One region of the Streptomyces sp. NPDC006624 genome, then DNA from elsewhere that is predicted to be linked to it. Evidence: riboswitches for the same ligand, from Rfam matches in the RefSeq annotation. Region 1 holds a riboswitch; each other region holds the start of a gene.

The links. A riboswitch is a leader RNA that binds a small molecule or an ion and turns the genes downstream of it on or off. The one in region 1 is predicted to bind cyclic di-AMP.
Region 2: linked by a shared signal. The riboswitch ahead of ABZY20_RS36750 (NlpC/P60 family protein) and the one ahead of ABZY20_RS33200 (transglycosylase family protein) in region 1 are both predicted to bind cyclic di-AMP.
Region 3: linked by a shared signal. The riboswitch ahead of ABZY20_RS22695 (M23 family metallopeptidase) and the one ahead of ABZY20_RS33200 (transglycosylase family protein) in region 1 are both predicted to bind cyclic di-AMP.
Region 4: linked by a shared signal. The riboswitch ahead of ABZY20_RS06685 (peptidoglycan DD-metalloendopeptidase family protein) and the one ahead of ABZY20_RS33200 (transglycosylase family protein) in region 1 are both predicted to bind cyclic di-AMP.

The regions. Positions count from the first base shown of each region.
Region 1 is NZ_JBEXOM010000027.1:7,937-14,865, reverse strand. It holds gene ABZY20_RS33215 (DUF501 domain-containing protein) at 1-179, opposite strand, end outside; gene ABZY20_RS33210 (septum formation initiator family protein) at 208-690, opposite strand; gene eno (phosphopyruvate hydratase) at 802-2,082, opposite strand; gene ABZY20_RS33200 (transglycosylase family protein) at 2,331-3,038, opposite strand; cyclic di-AMP (ydaO/yuaA leader) riboswitch at 3,043-3,209, opposite strand; gene ABZY20_RS33195 (transglycosylase family protein) at 3,438-4,436, opposite strand; gene ABZY20_RS33190 (cytochrome P450) at 4,578-5,867, opposite strand; gene ABZY20_RS33185 (nucleoside triphosphate pyrophosphohydrolase) at 5,864-6,919, opposite strand.
Region 2 is NZ_JBEXOM010000041.1:5,834-12,762, forward strand. It holds gene pcrA (DNA helicase PcrA) at 1-2,049, opposite strand, end outside; cyclic di-AMP (ydaO/yuaA leader) riboswitch at 2,339-2,506, shown strand; gene ABZY20_RS36750 (NlpC/P60 family protein) at 2,515-3,702, shown strand; gene ABZY20_RS36755 (hypothetical protein) at 3,780-4,736, shown strand; gene ABZY20_RS36760 (hypothetical protein) at 4,714-5,067, opposite strand; gene ABZY20_RS36765 (C40 family peptidase) at 5,489-6,544, shown strand; gene ABZY20_RS36770 (response regulator transcription factor) at 6,607-6,929, opposite strand, start outside.
Region 3 is NZ_JBEXOM010000012.1:108,537-115,465, reverse strand. It holds gene ABZY20_RS22710 (DNA topoisomerase IV subunit A) at 1-658, opposite strand, end outside; gene ABZY20_RS22705 (pitrilysin family protein) at 884-2,248, shown strand; gene ABZY20_RS22700 (pitrilysin family protein) at 2,245-3,633, shown strand; cyclic di-AMP (ydaO/yuaA leader) riboswitch at 3,826-3,991, shown strand; gene ABZY20_RS22695 (M23 family metallopeptidase) at 4,004-4,792, shown strand; gene ABZY20_RS22690 (GntR family transcriptional regulator) at 5,035-5,730, shown strand; gene ABZY20_RS22685 (HPr family phosphocarrier protein) at 5,924-6,205, opposite strand; gene ABZY20_RS22680 (GNAT family N-acetyltransferase) at 6,386-6,929, shown strand, end outside.
Region 4 is NZ_JBEXOM010000003.1:52,624-59,552, reverse strand. It holds gene ABZY20_RS06700 (Glu/Leu/Phe/Val dehydrogenase dimerization domain-containing protein) at 1-460, shown strand, start outside; gene ABZY20_RS06695 (TetR/AcrR family transcriptional regulator) at 527-1,132, shown strand; gene ABZY20_RS06690 (SGNH/GDSL hydrolase family protein) at 1,474-2,259, opposite strand; gene ABZY20_RS06685 (peptidoglycan DD-metalloendopeptidase family protein) at 2,496-3,431, opposite strand; cyclic di-AMP (ydaO/yuaA leader) riboswitch at 3,436-3,596, opposite strand; gene ABZY20_RS06680 (alpha-galactosidase) at 3,906-5,981, opposite strand; gene ABZY20_RS06675 (tyrosine-protein phosphatase) at 6,174-6,929, shown strand, end outside.

The DNA.
Region 1 (6,929 bases):
GGGAACGGCGTCCCGTCCGGCAGCCGCGGGGCCGTCTCGACGACGTCCGGCTGCCCGCACGGGCACCGGTGCGCGATCGCGCGCAGACCGCGCGGCGGCCGGCCGAGCTGCTGCTTGAAGGCCTCGACGTCGGCCTCGCTGGGCTCGGTGCGCGGGGTGGTCGGCGGGGGCGTTTCCATGACTGTCTTCAGGTGTCCTTCTCTGGGGTCACTGTGACGGGGCGGAGGCGTCGGACTTGTCGACTCCGTCCCAGACGTTCGCGTACCAGGGGCGGTCGGCCGCCCCGAGGTAGGTGCGCGACTGCCGCGCCGCGTGCGGGTCGACGACGATGAAGCCCGTCTCCCCCGGCATGACGTAGTGCAGCCGCTGCCGGATCTGCTGCTCGGCGTAGGCGTCGTCCTGCCAGCGCGCCTTCATGTCGCGCAGCCGTTCGACGCGCTGGCGGGCCTGCTGCTGCTCGCGCTGCAGGTCCTCGATCTCGGCGCGCTGGGAGACGTACTGCCGCATCGGATAGGCCAGGGCCACGATCAGCGAGCACATCACCAGGGCCAGCAGGGCGGCCCGGCCGGTCAGCCGGGAGCGGCGGGCCTGCCGCTTGGTCTGGGAGCGGTAGACCCGGGCCGCGGTCTGCTCACCGAGCAGCCGGATCCTGGTCGCGGTGGAGAACCGGTCCCGGTCCTTCACTGCCATCTCGCCGCCTCCGCTCCGCCGTCATACGCGCGTACGTCCCCGGACACGGTACGGGACCGGGTACGGGGACGTACGTACGACGCTGCCTCGAACGGGTCGGGCCTTTTGCGGTCAGCCCTTGAAGCGCGGGAACGCGCTGCGGCCGGCGTACACCGCGGCGTCGTCGAGGATCTCCTCGATGCGCAGCAGCTGGTTGTACTTGGCGACGCGCTCGGAGCGGGCCGGGGCGCCGGTCTTGATCTGGCCGCAGTTGGTGGCGACGGCCAGGTCGGCGATGGTGACGTCCTCGGTCTCGCCGGAGCGGTGGGACATCATGCACTTGAAGCCGTTGCGCTGGGCCAGCTCCACGGCGTCCAGGGTCTCGGTGAGCGAGCCGATCTGGTTCACCTTCACGAGCAGCGCGTTGGCGGCGCCCTCCTCGATGCCGCGGGCGAGGCGCTCGGGGTTGGTGACGAACAGGTCGTCGCCGACGAGCTGGACCTTGTCACCGAGCTTGTCGGTGATGGTCTTCCAGCCGTCCCAGTCGTCCTCGAACAGCGGGTCCTCGATGGAGACGAGCGGGTACGCGTCGACGAGCTCCGCGTAGTACTCGGTCATCTCGGCCGCCGAGCGCTCCTTGCCCTCGAAGGTGTAGACGCCGTCCTTGTAGAACTCGGAGGCGGCCACGTCGAGCGCCAGGGCGATCTGCTCGCCGGGGGTGTAGCCGGCTTCCTTGATCGCCTCGAGGATGAGGTCGAGGGCCTCGCGGTTGGAGCCCAGGTTCGGGGCGAAGCCGCCCTCGTCGCCGAGGCCGGTGGCCAGGCCCTTGCTCTTCAGGACCTTCTTCAGCGTGTGGTAGACCTCGGCGCCCCAGCGCAGCGCCTCGGAGAAGGACTCCGCGCCGATCGGGGCGATCATGAACTCCTGGATGTCCACGTTGGAGTCGGCGTGCGAGCCGCCGTTCAGGATGTTCATCATCGGCACCGGCAGCAGGTGCGCGTTCGGGCCGCCCAGGTAGCGGAACAGCGGCAGGTCGCTGGCCTCGGAGGCGGCGTGGGCCACGGCGAGCGAGACGCCGAGGATGGCGTTGGCGCCGAGGGAGCCCTTGTTGTCGGTGGCGTCCAGGTCGAACATGGCCTGGTCGATCAGGCGCTGCTCGGTGGCGTCGTAGCCGACCAGCTCCGGGCCGATCTGCTCGATGACCGCGAGGACGGCCTTCTCCACACCCTTGCCGAGGTAACGGTTCGAGTCGCCGTCGCGGAGCTCGATGGCCTCGAAGGCGCCCGTCGAGGCGCCGGACGGGACGGCGGCACGACCCGTGCTGCCGTCGTCGAGGCCGACCTCGACCTCGACCGTGGGGTTGCCTCGGGAGTCCAGGATTTCCCGGGCTACGACGACGTCGATGGACGGCACGAGCATCTCCTTCTTGATGTGACGCGGGTACGCGGGCCGCTCGGGCCCTGCGCGGTGCGGGCCGCGGTGGCTCGCGACATGAGCCTAACCGGCTCGCGGCGATCGGCCACCGGGTCGCCCACCCCATGGACAGAACCGAGAGTAAATTGTTTCCGAACGGAACAAAGCCGGTTGCCGAAAAACCCCGCCCCGGCGCGTACGGGGGATGACGCGCCGGGGCGGGGAGCCGGCCCTGGGCGGGCCGCTGCCTACTTCAGGTGCAGCTGCTGGCCCGGGTAGATGAGGTTGGCGTCCTGGACGATGTCCTTGTTCAGCTCGAAGAGCTTCTCCCAGCCGCCCTTGACCTTCTCGTCGGCCGCGATCGAGCTCAGGGTGTCGCCCTTGACGACCTTGTACTCGCCGTCGCCCTTCTCGACCTTCTTGCCGGTCGGGGTGGTGACGGTCTTCTTCGCGGCCGGACGCTCCTCGGAGCGGGAGGCCGGCTGCTCCTGGCTCGAGCGGGTCTCGGTGCTCTGCTGGCTCTGGCTCTGGCTCTGGCTCTGCGAGGAGCTGCCGGAGTCGGTGGAGCCGCCGCCGGTGTAGCCGGCGCTCGACAGGCCCTTGCCGCAGACCGGCCAGGCGCCCTTGCCCTGGCCCGCGAGGACCTTCTCCGCGATCTCGATCTGCTGGGCCTTGGTGGCCTGGTCGGCGGTGGAGGCGTACTTGGTGCCGCCGTAGCCGGCCCAGGTGGAGGCGGAGAACTGCAGACCGCCGTAGTAGCCGTTGCCGGTGTTGATGGACCAGTTGCCGCCGGACTCGCACTGGGCGACGGCGTCCCACTCGGAGGCGGTGGCGGCGGAGGCGTTGCCGGCCGCCATCAGCGGGGCGGCGACGGCGGCACCGGCCACACCGGCGACGGCGATGGCACGGGTGGCCTTGGACGGACGGCGGTGCTTGCCCTTGCTGGAAAACAGCATGGATGGATCCCCTCACCGACGCCTGCGAGGTGAGCTGTCGGGTTCGGGCCGGTTGAGTTGCCCGGCCGCGTCCCTGACGGGACGCGGCTTCACCCCTAGCCCTTCCGGCGCAACAAGCCGGTCGGGCACCTACCTTGGGTCCCCCGCTCCTGCCTACGGCGCTTGACGCGACGACTGTTCCCGTGCGGCCGCTGGCAGGATTCGGCGTTGCGGCAGCCGGGGCCCGCGATGGCGAGCGGTCACGACCGTAGACACGCGATCCACCGATTTTCAAAGACGATCAGGGCTTCTGAGATCTATCTCTCACCGGCCCCATACGGGACATTAGCCGCGAAACATGACGTGAACTCGCGCCGTTTCGGGGTGACTTCCGCCCCCGTATCCGCACTGCCCGAACGGCTACTCGCCGTCCGCTTCGCCCTCTGTCGTGAGCGTCTGACCGGGGCGGATGAGGTTCGGGTCGGCGCCGACGGTCTCCCTGTTGCCGGTGTAGAGCGCACGCCATCCGCCGCTCAGGTCAAGGGAGTCGGCGATGGACCAGAGGGTGTCGCCGGAGCGCACGGTGTAGGAGCCGTCGGCCGCGTCGCGGGAGGCGCCGTCGCCGCGCGAGGCGTGGCGGCCCGACGACTCGTCCGTACGGCCGTCCGCCGGCTCGGTGTTCTCGTCGGCGCTGGGGCCGCGGTGGCGGCCGGAGCCGGTACCGGCGGGCGCCGAAGAGCCCTCGGGCGCCTGCGCGTTGGCGGACTCGTCACCGCCGGAGCCGGCCGGCGCGGATCCCTCGCCCTGGGTCTGCTCCCCCTGCGGCGCGGACTCGGCCACACCGGACGACTTGTCGGACTTGGCGCTTTCGCCGCTTTCGTCACCCTGGTCCGGAGAGGCCGACTCCACGTCAGACGACGGTGACGACGAGGGAGTCGGCGAAGGGGACGACTCGGACGTTTCCAGCAAACCGGGCGCATCCGTGGATGCGGACGACTCGGAGGAACCGGAGGAACCGGAGTCGTCGGCCGAACCGGAGCCCTTGCCCTGCTCGAGGCCGGAGAGCAGCCCGCAGGTGCGCCACGCGCCGACCCCCTGGTCGGCGAGGATTCTCTCGGCCACGGATATCTGCTGGGAGCGGCTGGCCAGGTCGGCGCTGGCGGCGTAGTCGAGGCCGCCGTGCTTCTCCCAGTCCTCCTGGGAGATGGCGAGGCCGCCGTAGTAGCCGTTGCCGCTGTTCTGGCTCCAGGCGCCGCCGGTCTCGCAGTCCGCGACCCGGTCCCAGGCCGTGCCGTCTGCCGCGCTGGCGCCGGAGGCTCCGAGGAGCGGGATCGCGATGGCGGAGCCGGTCACTCCGGCCGCGACGAGGAGAGCCGGAGCCTGGCGGGGGCGACGGTGCCGACCGTTCCCGGAGAGCATGCGGAGACCTTTCGGAGACAGCAGTGATCGACGCGGATCGAGTGCTCGGCCCGCGTTGATGGGTGAACGTATCGGCAGACGATCACTTGTCACAAGTTCATGCCGCGCAGATCACGTGAAGATCACAGAGTTGAGGTTTCGTCACGTTCCCGGCCGTGTCGTGGTGACGGGTGCGAACTCCACCGGCAGGGTGCGCAGCCCGCGCATGATGAGACCGCCGCGCCATCTCAGCTCGGCCGGGTCCACCGCGAGGCGGAGGTCGGGCAGGCGGGTGAGGAGCGTGGCGAGGGCGGTGCGGCCCTCCAGGCGGGCGAGCGGGGCGCCCAGGCAGTAGTGGATGCCGTGGCCGTAGCCGAGGTGCTGGTTGTCGCGGCGGGAGAGGTCGAGCACGTCCGGGTCGGCGAACCGCTCCGGGTCCCGGTCGGCGGCGGCCAGGACGACCAGGACGGGGTCGCCCGCCTCGATGCGCTGCCCGCCGAGGGTGAGCGGCTCGGTGGCGAAACGCCAGGTGGCGAGCTCGACGGGGCCGTCGAACCGCAGGAGTTCCTCGACGCCCGTCTCCAGGAGGGCGGTCTCGCGCGCGGCGAGGGACCGCTGCAGGCGGGTGCGCTGCCCGGGGTGGGTGAGCAGGGCGTAGGTGCCGTTGCCGATCAGGTTCACGGTCGTCTCGAAACCGGCGAACAGCAGGATGAAGGCCATCGCCGCGGCCTCGTTCTCGGTGAGGTGCTCGCCGTGGTCGGAGGCGCGGATGAGGCCGGAGATGAGGTCCTCGCCCGGACCGGGCTCATCGGGGAGCGCCTCGCGCTTGCGGTGGATGAGGTCGGCGAGGTAGCCGCGCATCTTCTTCACCGAGCGGGCGACACCTCCCCGCGGCCCGCCCTGGTGACGGATCATCATGCCCGCCCAGTCCCGGAAGTCGTCCTGGTCCTCGCGGGGGACGCCGAGCAGGTCGCAGATGGCGTAGATGGGCAGCGGGAAGGCGAAGTCGTGGATCAGGTCGGCGGAGCCCTGCCCGGCGAAGGCGTCGATGAGCCCGTCCGTCAGCTCCTGCACCCGCGGCGCGAACTCGGCGACCCGGCGGGGCGTGAACGCCTTGGCCACCAGCCGCCGCAGCCGCGTGTGGTCGGGCGGGTCGATGTTCAGCAGGTGCGTCATCAGCTCGGCCTTGCGCTCCCCGGGGATCCCGGTCCTGCCCTTGGCGTGCGCGGGCTCGTCGTGGTGCGCGGGGTTCTTAGAGAGCCGGTGGTCGGCGAGGGTCTGCTTGGCGTCGGCGTACCGCGTGACCAGCCAGGCCTCCACCCCGCTGGGCAGCCGCGTCCGGTGGACGGGGCTGTGCTCGCGGAGCCAGGCGTAGGCGGGGTAGGGGTTGCTCGCGAACTCCCACGTGAACAGCTCGGGAGCGGGCGTGCTGGGCTGGGGCTGGTCGGTCACTCCCCGACCGTATCCGGCTCCCCGCCGCCGCCCGGTGGGGGTCCGCCCGTCTCCGCCTGCCTGATCGCGTCCCGGTACGCCCGGGCCGCCGCCCTCAGGGCCGCCTCCGGGTCGACGCCCTCCGCCTCGGCGCGGACCGCCAGGGCGAGCAGGTCGTAGCCGATGCCCTCGACCCGCGGCAGCGGCAGGTCGAGACCGGCGGTGCGGACCCGGGAGGCGAGCTTGGCGGCCAGGGCCAGACCCGGCTGGCCGAGCGGGATGCCCTCGGTGATCGAGCTGCGGCGCTTCTCGACGGCCTTGGTGCGCAGCCAGTGCTCCTTGACCTCCTCGGGGGTGGTGGCCGTCGCGTCGCCGAAGACGTGCGGGTGGCGGTGGATCAGCTTGGCGACGATGCCTCCCGCCACGTCGTCGACGGAGAAGGGCGCCTGCGGGTCCTCCTCGGCGATGCGCGCGTGGAAGACGACCTGGAGGAGGACGTCACCGAGCTCCTCGCGCAGTTCGTCCCGGTCGCCCTCCTCGATCGCCTCGACCAGCTCGTAGGCCTCCTCGATGCCGTACTTGGCCAGGCCCTCGTGGGTCTGCCGGGACGACCAGGGGCACTCGGCGCGGATGCGGTCCATGACCTGGACGAGGTCGAGCAGACGGGCGCCCGGCAGGTCGTAGGAGGCGGGGAGCAGCTCCAGCTCGGGCATCGCGGTACGGCCGCCGCCGGCGAGACGCGCGAGGCCGTCCGTCAGGGCGGGTTCGCCCTCGCCGGTGGCCACGACCACCACCGTGCGGCCGCCGGCGCAGGCGTCGACCAGCTCCTGGGCCGTCGGGGAGGTCTCCTCGACGGCCGCGCCCGCCTCGCGCAGGTACGGCAGCTGCGGATGCGCCCCGTCCGCGCACAGCACCCGGTCGGCCGCCCGCACGGCCTGCCAGGCGGGCCAGGAGAGCAGGCCGGGGGCGACGCGGTGGCTGGTGGTGAGCAGGACGATACGGCCGGGGCCGGCGGCCGCGCCGGGGGCGGTCCGCCCGGGGCCCGGGACGGCTTCGGGGCTGTTGGCGTTCACGGTCCGAAGC
Region 2 (6,929 bases), on a different contig from region 1:
GCGCCGCTCCTCCTCCAGCTCCTTGGTCTGGCCGAGGGCGCGCATGTGCGGGAAGACGCCGTCCTCCATGCCGGTCAGGAAGACGACCGGGAACTCCAGGCCCTTGGCGGTGTGCAGGGTCATCAGCGTGATGACGCCGTCGCCGTCCTCCTCGTCGGGGATCTGGTCGGAGTCGGCGACCAGCGCCACCTGCTCGAGGAAGTCGGCCAGGGTGCCGGGCGTCTCCGTGCCCTCGCCGCGCTCCTGCTCGAACTCCATGGCGACGGCGGCGAGTTCCTGGAGGTTCTCGATGCGGGTCTCGTCCTGCGGGTCGGTGGAGGCCTGCAGTTCGGCGAGGTAGCCGGTGCGCTCCAGGACGGCCTCCACGACGGTGGCCGGTCCGGCGCCGGACTCGACGATCGTGCGCAGGTCCTCCATCAGCGTGTTGAACCGCCTGACGGCGTTGGTGGAGCGCGCGGCCATGCCGTACGCCTCGTCGACGCGCTTGAGCGCCTGCGGGAAGCTGATCTTCTCGCGCTGGGCGAGGGCGTCGATCATCGCCTCGGCGCGGTCGCCGATGCCCCGCTTGGGGACGTTGAGGATCCGGCGCAGCGGCACCGAGTCCTCGGGGTTGGCCAGGACGCGCAGGTAGGCCAGGACGTCCCGGACCTCCTTGCGCTCGTAGAAGCGGACGCCGCCGACGACCTTGTAGGGCAGGCCGACGCGGATGAAGACCTCTTCGAAGACACGGGACTGGGCGTTGGTGCGGTAGAAGACCGCGACGTCGCCCGCCTTGGCCTCGCCGGCGTCCGTGAGGCGGTCTATCTCGTCGGCGACGAACTGCGCCTCGTCGTGCTCGGTGTCGGCCACGTAGCCGGTGATCCGCGCGCCCGTGCCCGCGTTGGTCCACAGGTTCTTGGGGCGGCGGGACTCGTTGCGCTCGATGACCGCGTTGGCGGCGCTGAGGATGGTCTGCGTGGAGCGGTAGTTCTGCTCCAGCAGGATCGTCGTCGCGTCCGGGTAGTCCTCCTCGAACTGGAGGATGTTGCGGATCGTCGCGCCGCGGAAGGCGTAGATCGACTGGTCGGCGTCACCCACGACGCACAGCTCGGCGGGCGGGACGTCGTCCGGGCCGGGCGGGACGTCGACGGGGTGCTCGGCGGTGCCGACCAGCTCGCGCACGAGGGCGTACTGGGCGTGGTTGGTGTCCTGGTACTCGTCGACCAGGACGTGCCGGAAGCGGCGGCGGTAGTGCTCGGCGACGTCCGGGAAGGCGCGGAGCAGGTTGACCGTCGTCATGATCAGGTCGTCGAAGTCGAGGGCGTTCGCCTCGCGCAGCCGCGACTGGTACAGGGCGTAGGCCTGGGCGAGGGTCTTCTCGAAACCGTCCGTGGCCTGGGCGGCGAAGTCCTCCTCGTCGATCAGCTCGTTCTTCAGGTTGCTGATCTTGGCGCTGAAGGACTTCGGCGGGAAGCGCTTGGGGTCCAGGTCCAGGTCGCGGCAGACCAGGGCCATCAGGCGCTTGGAGTCGGCGGCGTCGTAGATCGAGAAGGAGGACGTGAAGCCGAGCCTCTTGCTCTCGCGGCGCAGGATGCGCACGCACGCGCTGTGGAACGTCATGACCCACATGGCGTTCGCCCGGGGGCCGACGAGCTGCTCGACGCGCTCCTTCATCTCGCCGGCGGCCTTGTTGGTGAAGGTGATCGCGAGGATCTGGCCCGGGTGCACGTCCCGCTCGGCGAGCAGGTGGGCGATGCGGTGCGTGAGCACCCGGGTCTTGCCGGAGCCGGCACCGGCCACGATGAGCAGGGGGGAGCCGGAGTGGACGACGGCGGCGCGCTGGTTGTCGTTCAGCCCCTCCAGGAGCGCGGCGGTGTCCACCACCGGGCGCGGTGCGCCGTCGCGGTAGTGGGTGTCGCGGTCCGGCGGCACGTCGAACTTCCCGCCGAACAGATCGTCCGGGATCGGCTCCGGAACGTGATCGTCCTCGGGTGGCGGCGGGGGCTCGTCCGCAGGGCCCCGCTGGGCCTGGAGGCTCGCCAGGAAGTGGTCGTCAAAGAGGCTGCTCATCGCTCTCCGAGTCTAGGACGCCCCACCGACAACCGGCCGCCACCCCGGAGAATCACCGGAAGCGCCCTCCTGTCACGCCCGGGATCCGCAGGATCACAGCGTGCGACAGCCACCCGATTTCGGGACGACTCCGGATCAACCTCCCGCGATCCCTCACTCCCGGCGGCACCCCGGAACAAGGTCACGAAAATGTATCGGGCATATCACCCATCAACCTTCACAGGGGCCACACGAGTTGGCTACCGTGCGACCGGGCCGTACGACCTCCACCGGCGAACCTCGCCGGGCCGCGCGGCCTCCGCCGAGTCCGGTGTGCCGCAGCGGCAGCCGGAGCCGGGGACCCACCGAGACCTTGGGGTGAATCGGCCCGACCCTCCGGGGAGGGCCGTAGGGCAACCCTTCCGAACCACCCGCCCGAACCCGACAGCTAACCCGGTAGGCGGAACATGGAAGGAGTCGCCTCCCTTGGCGTCGCACCGCAAGTCGCGTCCTACGGGTTCGCGCGTGGCAGGCATACGGACCCCCGCCCTGGCAACGGCGGCCCTCACCTCCGTGGCCCTGCTCTCCCAGTCGGCCAACGCCGCCCCCGAGGCCGACGACAGACCCAGCCTCGAGGAAGTCGAGAAGAAGGTCGACGACCTGTACCGCCAGGCGGAGTCGGCGACCGACAAGTACAACGCGGCCAAGGAGAAGACCGCGAAGCAGCGCAAGCGCGTCGACACCCTCCTCGACGACGTCGCCCAGCGCACCCAGAAGCTCAACGAGGCGCGTGAGGAGCTCGGTTCCTTCGCCGCCGCCCAGTACCGCACCGGCGCCGCCGCCCCGGACACCGCCACGTTCCTGCTCGCGGACACCCCGCAGGACTACTTCGACCAGACCCAGCTGATGGACCGGATGACCGGCCGTCAGAAGGTCGCCGTCGACGACTTCGTCACCCAGCAGTCCGAGACGATGAAGAAGCGCCAGGAGGCCACCGAGAGCCTCCGGACGCTCACCGAGTCGCAGGGCGACCTGAAGACGGCCAAGGCCACCGTCCAGCGCAAGCTCGCCGACGCGCGGGAGCTGATGTCGAGGCTGACCGCCGAGGAGAAGGCGCGGCTCGCGGCGATCGAGAAGGAGAAGCAGGAGGAGGCCGCCCGCAAGGCCGCCGAGCTGGCCCGGCAGCAGGCCGCGCAGCAGCAGGCGCAGGAGGAGGCCGCCCGGCAGCAGGAGAGCGATACCTCCACCACGGCCCCGGAGTCCGGCTCGTCCACGTCCCCGTCCGCTCCGACGGCCCCGGCCGACTCCTCGTACGCCACCAAGGCCGAGAAGGCGCTCGCCTTCGCCCGCGCCCAGATCGGCAAGCCGTACGTGTGGGGTGCCGTCGGCCCCGGCTCCTACGACTGCTCCGGCCTCACCCAGGCCGCCTGGAAGGCCGCGGGAGTGACCCTCCCGCGCACCACGTACGACCAGGTCGACGCCGGCACCACGGTCCCGCTCTCCCAGGCGCTCCCCGGTGACCTGGTGTTCTTCTACGACGACCTCAGCCACGTCGGGATCTACATCGGCAACGGCATGATGATCCACGCCCCGAAGCCCGGCACCTACGTGCGCGAGGAGTCGATCTACTACGACGGCGAGTCGTCGATCCACAGCGTGGTGCGGCCGGCCTGACCGGCCCGGGATGTTTTCGAGGGGCACGCGCGCGTGCCCCTCTCCCATTGCGGGCGGCGCTCTCTAGCATCGGCGCTATGCCCGGCCCCTCCCCGTCTGCCACGTTGTGGGCGATCCACGCGCTGACGACCGGCACCTTGTCGGTCGGCCTCGACTCGGCGGGGTACGAGGTCCTCTCCCGCATCGTCCTCGCCCTGGCCTGCGCGAGCTGGCTGGCAGCGGTCGCTCGCGCCGTACTGCGGCCGCCGCGGGCGTGGCGCGAGGAGGCCGCTGCGGCGCTCACCTTCACGGCGGCGACCGCAATGGTGGGCACCGGCTTCTGTGCCGCGGGCTGGCCGCGGTCGGCGGCGGCGCTGCTGGCGCTCGCCGCGCTGCTCTGGACCGGGCTGCTCTGGGTCGGGCTGCTCGGCGTGCGGACCCCGGACCGTCAGGGGTCGGTGTTCCTGCGCTGTGTGGCCACCCAGGGGCTCGCCGTGCTCGGCGCCGCCCTGGCCGCCGCGGAGCGGGCCGCCTGGCTCGCGCACACGGCCCTGGTGCTGTTCTGGCTGGGGCTCGTGCTGTACGTCGTCGCCCTGTTCCGCTTCCGGCCCCGGCAGATGACCGAGGACGCCGGGGACCACTGGCTCGCGGCCGGCGGACTCGGTGTCTCGGCGCTGGCCGGGGCGCTGCTCCTCGGCGCCGACAGCGGCGGCTTCTACCTGTGGAACGACGACAACCGCGCGGTCCTCACCAGGGTCGCCGTCGCGCTGCTGGTGCTCACCCTGGTCTGCTGCGTCGTCCTGCTCACCGCCGAGCTGATGTGGCCCCGGCACCGTTACGACGTGTCCCGCTGGGCGACCGTCTTCGTGGTGGCCGTGACGGCCGCGGCCGCCCTGGCGATCGCGGCCGCCCTCGACGTCCCCTGGCTCGACGGCGCGGGTCGGGCGCTGCTGTGGGTCGCGGTGGCCGTCTGGCTCGGCTGCGCCGCCTGGGCGCTCGCCTCGGCCCGGGCCGGCGCCGGCTCCGGGCGGGTCAGGTCCAGAGCACGGCGATGAAGAGGTTCGCCGTGGTCAGCGCCCCGACCAGGCCGAAGAGGCCCTTGTCCACCTTCTCGTCGTCGCGCTTCACGTAGACCAGGCCGAGGATCACGATCAGCAGGGCCAGCTTCACGCCGATCTTGATGTTGTTCACGGACTGGTCGTCGGCCTGGTTGAGCCCGACCAGGATCACGCCCGTGACCAGCATCGTCAGCGCGCCGTGCAGCATCGCGGGGGTGTAGCGGGCGGTGCCGTCGCCCATCGCCTTCATCTGGGTGAGGAAGCCGCCCAGGAGCGCGGCGATGCCGACGATGTGGAGACCGACGAAGAGGTGGATGAGTACGTCCATGAGGCCGGAGCCTAATGAGGGCCCCGGGACCCGTCGGCACCGGCCTGGTGATGCATATATGCGCCCCATAGCACCCGTTCAAGGTCATTCGCCCATGATTCGGCGCATCGATCATCACGCTGAGTCAACATGTCGGGCCCGCGACGGGATCACGTTCGCATACGGTCACCGACGGTCCTCCGGGGACAGTTCCGCACACCCGCCACCGGCCCGCCACGGCGAGGCCTAGCGTCCCACCAGGTGACCGGCTCCCCACCGCCGCCCGGGCCAGGGGCGGCAGCCGGGCGCCACCGCCGAGAAGGTCCGGCGGCGGACCGCTCCCCCTGTGCGCGCCGCCGCCGGACACGCAGGCCGCCCGTCCCGCTCCCCACGGCGGCCGTCCGCACCCCACCGGCGGGCGAGGAAAGGACGTGGACCCCTGGTGGCATCGCACCGCAAGCCCCGACGACGCCCCACGGCCGGTGGCACGGCGCGGACGGCCGCCACCATCGCCCTCGCCAGCGCGGCGACCGCGACGGGCCTGGACGGGACCGGGCACGCCGAACCGCAGCCCACCCCCGGGCAGGTCAAGGCCGAGGTGGACCGGCTGTACCGGGAGGCGGAGGTCGCCACCGAGAAGTACAACGGCGCGCGGGAGAAGGCACGGGAGGCCGCACAGCGGCTGAGGGACCTGCAGGACCAGGCGGCGCGCAAGCAGGAGCGCCTCGACACGGCCCGCGACGCCCTGGGCTCGGCCGCCGCCGCCCACTACCGCAGCGGCGGCCTCGACCCCGCGGTCCAGCTCGTGCTGTCCGACGACCCCGACCGGTACCTGCGCAACGCCGCGTTCGCCGAGCGGGCCGGCGACCGGCAGCACTGGGCCGTCGCGGGCGTACGCAAGCGGCTGCGCGAGATCGAGCAACTGCGCGGCGCCGCCCACGTCGAGCTGACGTCGCTGAAGTCGTGGCGGACGGAGCTGAAAACGCACAAGAGCACGATCACCGGCAAGCTCGGCTCGGCACGCCGGCTGCTCTCCCGGCTCACCGCGGAGGAACGCGCCCGGCTCGGCGCGGCACCCCGCGCCGCCCGCTCCACCGGCGCCCGGGACGGCCTCGCGGCGCCCGGGCCCGCGACGTCCCAGGCGCCCGACTCCCGGGCGGCCGCCGCCGTCTCCTACGCCTACCGGAAGCTCGGCAGCCCATATGTCTGGGGCGCGACCGGCCCGGACGCCTTCGACTGCTCGGGCCTGGTCCAGGCCGCGTACCGCTCCGCGGGCGTCTCCCTGCCGCGCACGACGTACTCCCAGATCGACGCCGGCCGCCGCGTCTCCCGCTCCGAACTCCGCCCCGGCGACCTGGTGTTCTTCTACGCCGGCATCAGTCACGTCGGCATCTACGTGGGTGACGGGCGGATGATCCACGCCCCGAACCCCTCCGCGCCCGTGCGCGTCGCCCCGCTCGACGAGATGCCGTACGCGGGGGCGACACGGGTGGTGTGACGGCACGGCACGGCGGCGTCAGCGCCGGCCCATCCCCCGGCCTTGAGGCCGCCGGCCCCGGGTCACACCAGCCGGCGAGCCGTCGCCCACCGCGTCAGCTCGTGCCGGTTGGAGAGCTGGAGCTTCCTCAGGACCGCCGAGACGTGGGACTCCACCGTCTTCACGGAGATGAACAGCTGCTTGGCGATCTCCTTGTAGGCGTAGCCCCGGGCGATCAGCCGCAGCACCTCGCGCTCGCGCTGGGTGAGACGGTCCAGGTCCTCGTCGACCGGCGGCGCGTCCGTGGAGGCGAAGGCGTCGAGCACGAATCCGGCCAGCCGCGGCGAGAACACCGCGTCGCCCTCCTGGACGCGGAAGACGGAGTCCACCAGGTCCGTGCCGGTGA
Region 3 (6,929 bases), on a different contig from region 1:
GGGCGTCGAGGTCCGCGTTCGGGTGCCTGATCAGGTGGCGGGCGGCGGCGATGACCTCGCGCAGATTGTGCGGCGGCATGTTCGTGGCCATGCCGACGGCGATGCCCGAGGCGCCGTTGACCAGCAGGTTCGGGAAGGCGGCGGGCAGGGCGGCCGGCTCCCGCTCCTGGCCGTCGTAGTTGGGGTTGAAGTCGACCGTGTCCTCGTCGATCGACTCCGTCATCAGGCTCGTCGCCTCGGCCATCCGGCACTCGGTGTACCGCATGGCGGCCGGCGGGTCGTCGTTGCCCAGCGAGCCGAAGTTGCCGTGCCCGTCGACCAGGGGGACCCGCATGGAGAAGGGCTGGGCCATGCGCACGAGGGCGTCGTAGATCGACGCGTCGCCGTGCGGGTGCAGCTTGCCCATCACCTCGCCGACGACACGGGCGCACTTGACGTACCCGCGCTCCGGGCGCAGGCCCATCTCGTTCATCTGGTAGACGATGCGTCGGTGCACCGGCTTGAGGCCGTCGCGGGCGTCCGGAAGGGCGCGGGAGTAGATGACCGAGTACGCGTACTCGAGGAAGGAGCCCTGCATCTCGTCGACGACGTCGATGTCGAGGATCCGCTCCTCGTACGAGTCGTCGGGCGGCGGGGTCTTCGTGCTGCGGCGGGCCATCGCTGCCGGCTCCTTGCTGCTGCGTTCCAGATCTGACGCGGACCATTGTGGACCGCCGCACTGACAAGCGGGACCAGGACCCGGGTCAAGCGCCGCCCCCGCCCGCGGCCCGAGCCCGGCGCCGGGAACTTCACCAGGGCTTCGCGCGCTTGCATACAGTGGCAGGACCGGCAGGAAATCCGCGGTTTGATCGACCGCCCAGCGATCGAAGGGACGTACATGCCCATGGGTCACACGGCCACAGCCCAGGCAGGCTCCGGAGGCCTGACAGCGACCGAGCACCGCCTGGCCAACGGCCTTCGCGTGGTGCTCTCCGAGGACCACCTGACCCCGGTCGCGGCGGTGTGCCTCTGGTACGACGTCGGCTCGCGCCACGAAGTCAAGGGGCGCACCGGCCTGGCTCACCTTTTTGAGCACTTGATGTTCCAGGGATCCGCGCAGGTGAAGGGCAACGGCCACTTCGAGCTCGTCCAGGGCGCGGGCGGCTCGCTGAACGGCACCACCAGCTTCGAGCGGACCAACTACTTCGAGACCATGCCCGCCCACCAGCTGGAGCTCGCCCTCTGGCTGGAGGCCGACCGCATGGGCTCGCTGCTCGCCGCCCTCGACGACGAGTCGATGGAGAACCAGCGCGACGTGGTCAAGAACGAACGCCGCCAGCGCTACGACAACGTGCCCTACGGCACCGCCTTCGAGAAGCTGACCGCCCTCGCCTACCCCGAGGGCCACCCCTACCACCACACCCCCATCGGTTCCATGGCCGACCTGGACGCGGCGACCCTGGAGGACGCCCGCGCCTTCTTCCGCACCTACTACGCGCCGAACAACGCGGTGCTCTCCGTGGTCGGCGACATCGACCCCGAGCAGACGCTGGCCTGGATCGAGAAGTACTTCGGTTCCATCCCCGGCCACGACGGCAAGCCCGCCCCGCGTGACGGCTCGCTGCCGGAGACCCTCGGCGAGCAGCTGCGCGAGGTCGTCGAGGAGGACGTCCCGGCGCGCGCCCTGATGGCCGCCTACCGGCTGCCGCACGACGGCACGCGCGCGTGCGACGCGGCCGACCTGGCCCTCACCGTCCTCGGCGGCGGCGAGTCCTCCCGCCTCTACAACCGCCTGGTGCGCCGCGACCGCACGGCCGTGGCGGCGGGCTTCGGCCTGCTGCGGCTCGCCGGGGCGCCCTCCCTGGGCTGGCTGGACGTGAAGACGTCCGGTGACGTGGAGGTGCCGGTCATCGAGGCCGCGATCGACGAGGAGCTCGCCCGGTTCGCCGAGGAGGGCCCCACGGCCGAGGAGATGGAGCGCGCCCAGGCCCAGTTGGAGCGCGAGTGGCTGGACCGGCTGGGCACGGTCGCCGGCCGCGCCGACGAACTGTGCCGGTACGCCGTGCTGTTCGGTGACCCGCAGCTCGCCCTGACCGCCGTCCAGCGCGTCCTGGAGGTCACGGCGGAGGAGGTCCAGGAGGTCGCCAAGGCCCGCCTGCGGCCCGACAACCGCGCGGTGCTGGTCTACGAGCCCGTCGCCGACGAGGACGCCACCGACGAGGACACCGCTGCCGCGGCCGGAGACGAGAACGAGGAGGCGGCCAAGTGACCGAGCTCGCCGCGATGGACTTCCACCCCCAGCCCCAGGCGGGCGACGCCAGGCCCTGGGCCTTTCCCGCCCCCGAGCGCGGCACGCTCGGCAACGGCCTGACCGTCCTGCGCTGCCACCGCCCCGGCCAGCAGGTCGTCGCCGTCGAGGTGCTGCTCGACGCGCCCCTGGACGCCGAGCCGGCCGGCCTGGACGGCGTGGCCACGATCATGGCCCGGGCCTTCTCCGAGGGCACCGACAAGCACTCCGCCGAGGAGTTCGCCGCCGAGCTGGAGCGCGCCGGCGCCACGCTCGACGCACACGCCGACCACCCCGGTGTCCGGCTCAGCCTGGAGGTGCCGGCGTCCCGGCTGGCCAAGGGGCTCGGGCTGATCGCCGACGCCCTCAGGGCGCCCGCGTTCGCGGACAGCGAGGTCGAGCGGCTGGTCCGCAACCGCCTCGACGAGATCCCCCACGAGCTGGCCAACCCCTCGCGCCGCGCCGCCAAGGAGCTCTCCAAGGAGCTGTTCCCGGCGGACTCGCGCATGTCGAGGCCCCGGCAGGGCACCGAGGAGACGGTCGCCGCGATCGACTCCGCGGCCGTACGCGGCTTCTACGAGAAGCACGTCCGCCCCGCCACCGCCACGGCCGTGGTCGTCGGCGACCTCACCGGCATCGACCTCGACGCCCTGCTCGGCGACACGCTGGGCGCCTGGACCGGCTCGCAGGCCGAACCGCGGCCGGTGCCGCCGGTGACCGCCGACGACACCGGCCGGGTCGTCATCGTGGACCGCCCGGGCGCCGTGCAGACGCAGCTGCTCATCGGCCGCATCGGCCCGGACCGGCACGACCGCGTCTGGCCCGCGCAGGTGCTCGGCACGTACTGTCTCGGCGGCACCCTCACCTCCCGTCTGGACCGCGTCCTGCGCGAGGAGAAGGGCTACACCTACGGCGTGCGCGCGTTCGCCCAGGTCCTGAGGTCCGCCCCGGACGGCACCGGTGCCTCCATGCTGGCCATCAGCGGTTCGGTGGACACGCCCAACACCGGTCCCGCGCTGCAGGACCTGTGGACGGTGCTGCGCACGCTCGCCGCGCAGGGCCTGACCGACGCGGAGCGGGACGTCGCCGTGCAGAACCTGGTCGGCGTGGCGCCGCTGAAGTACGAGACGGCGGCGGCCGTCGCCTCGACGCTGGCCGACCAGGTCGAGCAGCACCTGCCCGACGACTACCAGGCCACGCTGTACCGGCAGCTCGCCGCGACCGGCACCGTGGAGGCCACCGCGGCGGCCGTCAGCGCGTTCCCGGTGGACCGGCTGGTGACCGTCCTCGTCGGTGACGCGGCGCAGATCAAGGGCCCGGTGGAGGCTCTCGGCATCGGCGAAGTCTCGGTGGTCGCCGCCGAGTAGCGGCACACGCGCGCGGGAGCCCTGGTTGTCTTCTAAGGCGCCAGGGCTCCTTTATGCCCGAATTGGTACGGAGGTTGCCTGTCTGCCCTGTGGGATGCGCTACAAAAGCCGGGATCCGTTTGGGAATTGAAAGTGCCCCCGCTTAGCGTCGTCCGGGCTGTTCGTCAGGCAGTGCGCCGCACCCGCGGCACCGGACAGTCATCGCCGAGTCCCCGTACGGCGCGAGCCAGGGGAGCCGGGGACCCACCAGTAGTCCCTGGGGTGAATCGGACGCCCGCGCGAGTCGCGAGGGGGTCCGTAGGAGACCTTCCTGCTCCGAACCCGTCAGCTAACCCGGTAGGCGAGAGGGAAGGAAAGGACCAGCCACTACATGGCGTTCACCCGCGCCACCGGGAAGCACCGTCGGCCCAGCCGGATGCAGCGTGGCACCGCCCGCGCCGCGGGCGTCGCGGCCCTCGCGACCACCGGCGTCATCGGCACCGTGGCCGCTCCGGCCGCCTTCGCCGCCGACCCCGCTCCCGAGCAGACCGGTCTCACCCCCGTGGTCACCATGGGCGACACCGTCGCCCAGCAGATCGACGCCCAGGCCGTCGCCCAGAAGCAGGCGGCCGAGGAGGCCGCCGCCAAGAAGAGGGCCGAGGAGGCCGCCCGCAAGCAGGCCGCCGAGATGGCCCGCAAGGCCAAGGAGGCCGCGGAGGAGGCCCGCGAGGCCAAGGAACGCGCCGCCCGCGAGGCCGAGCGCAAGCGCCTCAACACCTTCGTCTCCCCGATCGCCGGCTCGTACGTCTCCACCGGCTACCGGACCAGCAGCGGCCTGTGGTCCTCCGGCAGCCACACCGGCGTCGACTTCCACGCCGCCACCGGCACCTCCGTCCAGTCCGTCGGCATGGGCACCGTCGTCGAGGCGGGCTGGGGCGGTTCCTACGGCAACCAGGTCGTGATCAAGATGAACGACGGCACGTACACCCAGTACGGCCACCTGTCGTCCATCGGCGTCTCCGTGGGGCAGAAGGTCACCCCCGGCCAGCAGATCGGGCTGTCCGGCGCCACCGGCAACGTGACCGGCCCGCACCTGCACTTCGAGGCCCGCACGAGCCCCGAGTACGGCTCGGACATGGACCCCGTCGCCTACCTCCGCTCGCACGGCGTGAAGATCTGACCCACCCCGCCCCGCGTCCGAAGGCCCCGGCTCGTCGAGCCGGGGCCTTTCGGTGTTTCCGGTGACCACCGCCCGAACCGGCGCCCCGGATGAACGGGGTGTTCCCGGTCCGGACCGCCGGCGGTTGTCCAAAAAATATCCATGATTTCCGGCCCGCCGTCGGAAATTCCGGCTCATTGCAATAGAGTCACGGAACACGCGTCACGCGTCGGCGTTTCACGGGGATTAAGCGGAGGTCGGTCATGCGCATTCCCGCGCACTCGGTGTGCACGGCCATCCGGGACGACATCGTCGCGGGTGTCCACGAACGCGGCAGCCGGCTCACCGAGGAACTCCTCGCGCGCCGCTACGGCGTCTCACGGGTCCCCGTCCGGGAGGCGCTGCGCACCCTGGAGGCGGAGGGCTTCGTGGTGACCCGGCGGCACGCGGGCGCGTGCGTCGCCGAACCCACCGAGCAGGAGGCGGCCGACCTGCTGGAGATGCGCATGCTGCTGGAGCCGCTCGGCGCCGCCCGGGCCGCCCAGCGCCGCACCGAGGCCCACCTGAAGGTCCTGCGCGGCCTGGTCCGGCTGGGGCAGGAGCGCGCCCGCCGGGGCGGCAGCGAGGACCTGCGCTCCCTGGGCGGCTGGTTCCACGAGACGCTCGCGCAGGCCTGCGGCAGCCCGGCGCTCACCTCGACGCTCACCCAGATCCGCCACAAGATCGCCTGGATGTACGCCGTCGACGCGCCGGCCAGCCCGGTGGAGGCCTGGACCGAGCACGGCGCGATCGTCGACGCGGTGGCGCGCGGGGACAGCGAACGCGCGCGGGCGGTCACGGCGCTGCACACCGAGCGCGAGACGGCCGCGCACCGTCTGCGGTTCGGCTCCGCCGGGGAGCGCGCCGAGCGTGTGAGGAACTCGCAACATCCCGTAAACACGACGGGCCTGCGGCATTAACACACGAGCCGTATACAAAGAGCGGGGAATTCGCGGGGGCTATTTCTGCTGCCCGCGGGAAATATCCGCAGGCGTCTTCGCGGCCTCGTTCGCGGCCATGTCCGCGAACCGGAAATGCGCGAAACGCGAAGGGCTCGCCCGGCGAATGCGGACGAGCCCTTCAGGATGCGCCGGGTGTGGCGCGGGGAATTGCTCAGACGGTCTCGGGAAGCTCTTCGAGACCCTCGGAGACCAGCTTGGCCAGCCGGTCCAGAGCGGCGTCGGCGCCCTCGGCGTCGGAGGCGAGGACGATCTCCTCACCGCCCTGGGCGCCCAGGCCCAGGACGGCCAGCATGGAGGCCGCGTTGACGGGCTTGCCGTCAGCCTTGGCGATCGTCACCGGGACGCCTGCGGCCGTGGCGGCTCGGACGAAGATGGAGGCGGGGCGGGCATGGAGGCCCTCGGCCCAGCCGACGTTGACGCGGCGCTCAGCCATGTGTTGCTGCCCTTCGGTGTTCAGGGTTGTCTAGACCAGTTTCCCATATCGTGAAGCTGCGCCGGGAGCGGTCCCCGAAGGACCGCCCCGGGGTGCCGCCGGGTCGCGGCCTCGACCCGGCTGACGCCCTCCACAGACTGCCTCGCGCCGTTGTCAGGCGCTAGCCGTACTCTGGGGCCCATGCAGACCTCGCCGGACCGGCACGAGTATCCCGCCCACTGGGAAGCCGACGTGGTGCTGCGCGACGGAGGCACCGCGCGCATCCGGCCCATCACCGTTGATGACGCCGAGCGTCTCGTCAGCTTCTACGAGCAGGTCTCCGACGAGTCGAAGTACTACCGCTTCTTCGCGCCGTACCCTCGCCTGTCCGCCAAGGACGTCCACCGCTTCACGCACCACGACTTTGTGGACCGGGTGGGACTCGCGGCCACGGTCGGCGGCGAGTTCATCGCCACCGTACGCTACGACCGGATCGGCGCCGACGGAACGCCCGCGTCCGCACCCGCCGACGAGGCCGAGGTCGCCTTCCTGGTGCAGGACGCCCACCAGGGCCGAGGCGTCGCCTCCGCCCTGCTGGAGCACATCGCCGCCGTCGCCCGCGAGCGCGGCATCCGCCGCTTCGCCGCCGAGGTGCTGCCCGCCAACACCAAGATGATCAAGGTCTTCACGGACGCCGGCTACACCCAGAAGCGCAGCTTCGAGGACGGCGTCGTCCGCCTGGAGT
Region 4 (6,929 bases), on a different contig from region 1:
GCACGGCATCGTCGACCGCTGCGCGTTGCGCCCCGGCGACCTCGAACTGCCCGGCGACGCCTGGCTGTCGGCGGACGCGGAGGTGCTGGTGCCGGCGGCGGTGTCGTACGCGATCGACACCGGGAACCAGGAGCGGATCACCGCCCGTTGGGTGGTGGAGGCGGCGAACATGCCGGTACTGCCGGAGGCGGAGCCGCTGCTGGCCGCCCGGGGCGTGACCGTGCTGCCGGACGTCGTGGTCAACTCCGGTACGAACGCCTGGTGGTGGTGGACCCTGTTCGGGGACATCGGGGCCGACGCCGAGGAGGCGTTCACCCACACGCGCCGCTCCATGCGGGCTCTGGTCGGGCGGATGCTGGCCCGCGCGGAGGCCGACGGGACGACCCCGCGGGCCGCCGCGCACGCGATCGCCGCGGACCGGCTCCCGGTGATGGCGGAACGCTTCGGCTGGTACCGCTGAGGCAGCGCCGCCGCGGCGGCGGATCCGCGCGCCGGCCGGCCGCGGGGGCGTGGGTAGGGTGACGGCGTGACGAGAGTCCGGTTGAGCGTGGCGGAGCGGCGTGGGGAACTGCTGCGGGCCGCCGTCGAGCAGATCGAGGCCCGGGGTGTGGCGGCGGTGCGCATCGCCGACGTGGCCTCGGCGCTCGGGGTGAGCAACGCGCTGGTGCTGTACCACTTCTCCACGAAGGAGCAGCTGGTCGCCGCCGCGTTCCGGCACGCGGCCGAGGCCGACCTCGCGCGGCTGCGCAAACTGCTCGGCCGCCGCACGTCGGCGCTGCGCCGGCTGCGGTCGGCCGTCCGGTGGTACGCCCCGACCGGTCAGGCCAAGGGCTGGCGGCTGTGGATCGAGGGCTGGGCGGTCGCCCTGCGCGAGCCCGCCCTGCGGGAGGTCGCCGAGGACCTCGACCGGCGGTGGAAGGCGGCTCTCGCCGAGGTCATCGCGGAGGGCGTGGCGGCCGGCGAGTTCCCCTGCCCGGACCCCCGGGCCGCGGCCCTTCGCCTCACGGCCTTCCTCGACGGCCTGGCCGTTCAGCTGACGTCCTATCCGGGCTCACTGCCCCGGGCCCGGGCCCAGCAGTGGGCGGAGGAGGCCCTGACCCGCGAACTGGGCGCGACGCCCGCCCACCGGTGAGCGACCCGGCGTACCGCTGAGGGACGGCGGCAGGGGCTGCCGACCGCCCCTGGCGCCATGCGGGCCTGGGGCGGGCGGGCCCCGACTTCTCATCTACGCACGGCACGTGGCCGACAGCGAGACATACCGCGCCGCTGCCCCGGCGGCACGAGGGCAGCGGATCGCGGATCGCCCTCACCGGGACGCGCCCACGGCACGGCACCCCCAACTGCCGCTTCGCACACGGGACGTGGCCGACAGGCGCGTCCGCCCTCAGCCATGAGCGCGTCCACTCCCCGTCAGCCGGTGTGGCGCCTCCCACCGGAACCGCCACGGACCACCGCCCCATCAAGCCGTCGCCGCTACGCCACCGCCGCGATCCGCGACCGGATGTCGTCCGGGGACAGCGCGCCCTTCGCGGTCACGTGGTCGCCCGACGACTCCCCGCGCAACCGCCGCCCGATCCACGGCACCAGGAACTGCCGAGCCCAGTGCACATCGTCGCGCCGGACCTCGAGGGTGCCGCGCGGCGGGAGCGGGGGCCACTCCTGCTCGGGGTCGGCCGGTACCTCGATGCCGAGCACCTGGCCCGCGCGGAGCGCGACCCGGGTGTGCCCCTCCGGCGACAGGTGCAGCCGGTCCGCGTCCCACGCCCTGCGGTCCCGCACACTGCGCAGGGACCACAGGTCGAGCACCGGGCAGCCGTACCGGTCGGCGATGGCACGGACGTGCCCGTTGTAGGTGGCGATCTTGCCGCGCAGATGCTTCAGCACGGGCATGCCGCGCGTGTCGAACCCGGTCGTCACCATGACCGTGCCGGCCGCGGCGGCGAGCGGGGCGAGGGCCCGCTCGAAGCGCTCGGCCAGCTCGTCCGGATCGGTGCCGGGACGGAGGATGTCGTTGCCCCCGGCGCAGAACGAGACGAGGTCCGGAGCCATCTGGATGGCCCGCGGCACCTGGTCCGCCACGATCTGGTCGAGGAGCTTCCCGCGCACGGCGAGGTTCGTGTACCGGAAGTCGCCTTCGGGCCGGCGGTCGGCGAGCAGGACGGCGAACCGGTCGGCCCAGCCGACGAACGCCCCGTCGGGGCCGGGGTCACCGACGCCCTCGGTGAAGCTGTCCCCCACCGCCACGTACGACCCGATCACTACTCTGCTGTCACTCTTCGAATCGTCTGCCACAGCCGTTCATGATTCACCCTCGAATGTGACCTACGCGACCGTAGGAAGGGGTTGACGGGCGGTGAGATAAGCCACTTCCCAAGTGTTCGCCAATTCCGGAATAGGCGGCCCGACGGGGGCGTTGGCGGGCGAGCCGAAGGCCGGACCCGGGGATCGGGGTCCGGCCTTCGGTGTGCGTGTCAGGCAGGTGGTCGTGCGGTCGGTCAGCCGATGGAGACGCCGTGCGAGCGCAGGAAGGCGACCGGGTCCACGTCCGAGCCGTAGTCCGGCGTGGTGCGGATCTCGAAGTGCAGGTGCGGCCCGGTGACGTTGCCGGTCGCACCGGACAGGCCGACCTGCTGCCCGGCGGTCACGGCCTGGCCGGCCGAGACGGAGAGCTGGGACAGGTGGGCGTACTGGGCGTAGCTGCCGTCGGCGAGCCTGAGGACGACCTGGTTGCCGTACGCGCCGCCCCACCCGGCGGAGACGACCGTGCCCGCGCCGACGGCCTTCAGGGAGGTGCCGGTCGGGACGACGAAGTCGACACCGGTGTGGTAGCCGCTGGACCACATGCTGCCGGACATGCGGTACGGGGTGCCGACGGTGGCACCGTCCACCGGGGCGCTGTACCCGCTGGCGCTGGTCTCGGCGGCCGGCTTCGCGGCGGGCTTGGCGGCGGCCGGCTTCGCGGCGGTGCCGGCCTTGGAGGAGGACTCGGCGGCGGAGGACTTCTTCGCCTGCTTCTCGGCCGACGCCTTCGGCGCGGACGACTCGGCCTTCGGCGCGGACGCCGCCTTCTTGCCGAGGGACAGCTTCAGACCCGGGTGGATGAGCGACGGGTCGTCGCCGACGGCGTCGCGGTTGTCCGAGTAGAGCTTCTTCCAGCCGCCGCTGACGTTCTGGTCGTCGGCGATCTTCGCCAGGTAGTCCCCGGCCTTCACGGTGTACGTGCGGGTGGTGGCGGCCTTTTCGGCGCCCTGCTTCCCGGCGGCCGGAGCGGACTGGACGGCCTTTTCCGGAGCCGACTGCGGGGTGGCAGCGTGGGCGCCGGCGGCACCCATGAGCGGAAGGGCGAGAGCGGCGCCGCCGGTTCCGGCGACGGCGATGGAGCGGGTGAAACGCTGGGTTTTCGGACGGCGGTGCTTACCCTTCGCGGGCATGGCGAATTCCTCTCCGGCGCCTGCGAGGTGAGCTGTCGGGTGCGGGCTGGAGATGCCCGGCCGCGCCGAGGCGTGGCTTAACCCCAAGCCGTTCCGGGAACCGGAACAGGCGTCGTACCTGTGGGTCCCCCGCTCCTGCCGTACACGGGTCAGTGTGTGCGGGCTCCGGGCGGCGGCAGGATTAGGCGTCCGTCCGGATTGGTGTGGAACGTAAGCGACCAAGACGCAACCGGACAAGCTTGCGGTTGCCCGTGACGGCGTTTTCCTTGACGCGCCGCCACATTTCCCGTCACCGAGCGTGGATTACGGATCTCCGGTTTCCCTCAATAGCCCTGATTGACGCCGCAATTACGTGCACATGGCGACGACACATCGTCACGAATATGACGATGGTCACGCACCCTGTCCACAACCCCTTTACGAACGGGGCACGTTATGGCGAAGCGCCCTAAGCACCCCATTCGGACAGAACGACTACTTCCGCTTAAGGCGGACGACCGCGGCGTCGAGGTCCCCGCGCAGCCCGACCCGCAAACCGTGATGCAGCAGGACACCTCCTCGGTGCACTTCGCCCGTTTCGGGGCATTCGTACGTCGCCGCCGGGTCGAGCCCGCGCAGCCGGAGTGCCGGGACGGGCTCGCCGTAGCGCTGCGCCTGGAGCCAGGCGAGGACGACCGCCTCGTCGCCGAGGACGTACTGCACGGCACTGAGGCCGCCCTCCGGAGGCCGCAGCCGGTAGAGGTCCCCGCGCTGCACCACGGGGCGGATCTCCTTGTAGAGCCGCACCCACCCGCCCGCCTCGGCGAGCTCCTCCCGGGTCCACCGGGTGAGATCGCCGCCGATCCCCAGCACACCGGCCATGGCGCTGACGAACCGGAAGCGCAGGGAGCTGGACCGGTGGTTGAGCATGGCGTTCGGGCTGTCGGTGACCCAGGCGGCCATCACGCGCGCGGGGTGGATCTGGCTGAAGCCGTGCTGGATGGCGAGCCGGTCCAGCGGGTCGGTGTTGTCCGAGGTCCACACCTGGTCCGTGCGGCTCAGCACACCGAGGTCGACGCGCCCTCCGCCGCCCGAGCAGGACTCGAAGGCCACGCCCGGGTGCGCGGCCCGCAGCCGGTCGAGCAGGGCGTACAGGGCGCGCACGTGGTCGACCCACAGTCGCTGCGGGTAGGGGTCGTCCGGCCAGCCGGCGTCGGTGAAGCAGCGGTTGAAGTCCCATTTGACGTAGTCGATCGGGGCGCTGGACAGCAGCCCGTCGAGCCGCTCCCAGAGGTACTCCCGGACGTCCTCGCGGGCGAGGTTCAGCACCAGCTGATTGCGGAACTCCGTCCGCTTTCGTCCCGGTTGGTACTGCACCCAGTCCGGGTGGGCGCGGTACAGCTCGCTGTCCGGGTTGACCATCTCGGGCTCGACCCAGATCCCGAACCGCATACCGAGGCCGTGCACGTGGCGGGCGAGCGGCCCGAGCCCGCCGGGGAAGCGGTCCGGGTTGGGCGTCCAGTCGCCGAGCCCGGCCCGGTCACCGGTGCGCGCCCCGAACCAGCCGTCGTCGACCACGAACAGCTCGACCCCCAGGGCGGCGGCCCGCTCGGCCAGCGCCCGCTGCTGCTCCTCGGAGATGTCGAAGCCGGTGGCCTCCCAGGAGTTGAACAGCACCGGCCGGTCGCGGCCGGCGTCCGGGACGACGTGGTCGCGCTGATAGGCGTGCCAGGCGCGGCTCGCCCCGCCGAAGCCGCCGTCGCTCCAGAGCCCGGCGAAGACGGGTGTGGTGTACGCCTCCCCCGGGCCGAGCGTCAGCAGGCCCGAGTCGTCGTGTCCGGCGCCGCCGGTGATCTGCACGCGCGCGTCCGGGAGCCGGGCGACGGCGATCCGCCAGGACCCGGACCAGCCCAGGGCGCAGCCGTAGACCTCGCCGCGCTCCTCCGTCGCGTCGGTGTCGAGGGCCACCCAGGGCAGGTGCTGGTGGGAGGTGTGGCCGCGGCGGCTGCCGAGGACCTTCTCGCCGGGCGTGAGCTCGGAGCGCGCCAGCCGGGACTCGGCGCCCCAGCGGCCGTGCAGCTGGGACAGCCGCCAGGTGTCGCGCTCGGGCAGGGTCCAGGTGGCGGAGTCGGCGCGCAGCACCTCGACGGCCGGTCCCCGGTTGTCCAGGCTCACCCAGCGCTCGACGACGTCGGTGGCCGGGGGCATCCGGTAGTGCAGCGTGATGAGCAGCCCGCCGTCGCGGAAGCGCAGCCGCAGCTCGCCGTCGTCCGCCTCGTGCCCCTCGTAGACCCACTCGGTGCCGCGCCGCCCGGCGCCGCGCACGGACAGGGCGGGGCGGGTGAAGCGGGGGCCACCCTCGACCGGGTACTCCTCGCGCCCGTCGAGCGAGGACTCGAAGGGCCAGTGATCGGGGAGCGGCCGGGCGGCGAGGGCCTCGGCGTCGGCCAGGGCGATGCGCGGGCCCCAGTGCAGGTGCAGCAGTTCGTCCCGCTCCGTGATGTGGAGCGCGTAGCTGCTCGCCGGGCCGGAGAGCACCCAGGTACGACCGTCTTCGGAGATGTCCGGCATCACGCCCCCACGGATTCGAACAAGCCCGACCAGGTCCGACCAGGCACCAACATCATCGAGGGGCCCGGGCGCTCCGGGCAACGCCTGTGGACAACTCATTGTGGACAACTCATTGCCCCAGGCAGGCATGTCGTATGGTCGGGTGTGCCCGCCGACGAGCCGCGGCGGCGGCGCCGACTGGGAGGAGCCCCCGTGACACAGCAGGTCCCGTCGACCGAACCCGAGCTGGCCGGAGTGCGCAACTTCCGCGATGTGGGCGGACTGCCGACCGTGGACGGACGGCGGGTCCGGCAGGGCGTGCTGTACCGCAGCGGTCACCTGGCGCACGCGACCGGTGAGGACGCCGCCTTCCTGACCACCCTGGGCCTGCACACGATCTTCGACTTCCGCAACGCGGCCGACCAGAAGCTCGAAGGGCCGGACGTCTCCCTGCCCGGCGTGCGCAATGTGAACCTGCCGCTGAGCGACCCGGCCGACGGCGCGGAGTTCTGGAAGATGGTCCGCGACGGCGACCTGGACCAGCTGCGCGCGATCCTCGCGGACGGCAAGGGCGCGGAGCGGATGATCGCCTCCTACCGCATGATCATCAAGGAGCGCACCGCCGAGCACTCCCAGGTGCTGCACGCGCTCGCGGAGGACAGCGTGCCGGTGCTGATGCACTGCGCGGCGGGCAAGGACCGCGCGGGCCTGTCGGTCGCGGTGACGCTGCTCGCGGTGGGCGTCGAGCGCGACGCGATCGTCGACGACTACCTGAAGTCCAACGCCAAGCACCGCCGCTACAAGGTGCACCGCAGCAGCTCGCACGCCTCGGCCTACTCCGCCGAGGTCATGGAGCTGCTCAGCCCCCTCTTCGACGCGCGCGCCGAGTACCTGGCGACGGCCTTCGAGACCATCGAGGAGACCTGGGGCGGTGTCAGTCCCTACCTGGAGAAAGGGCTGGGGCTCGCT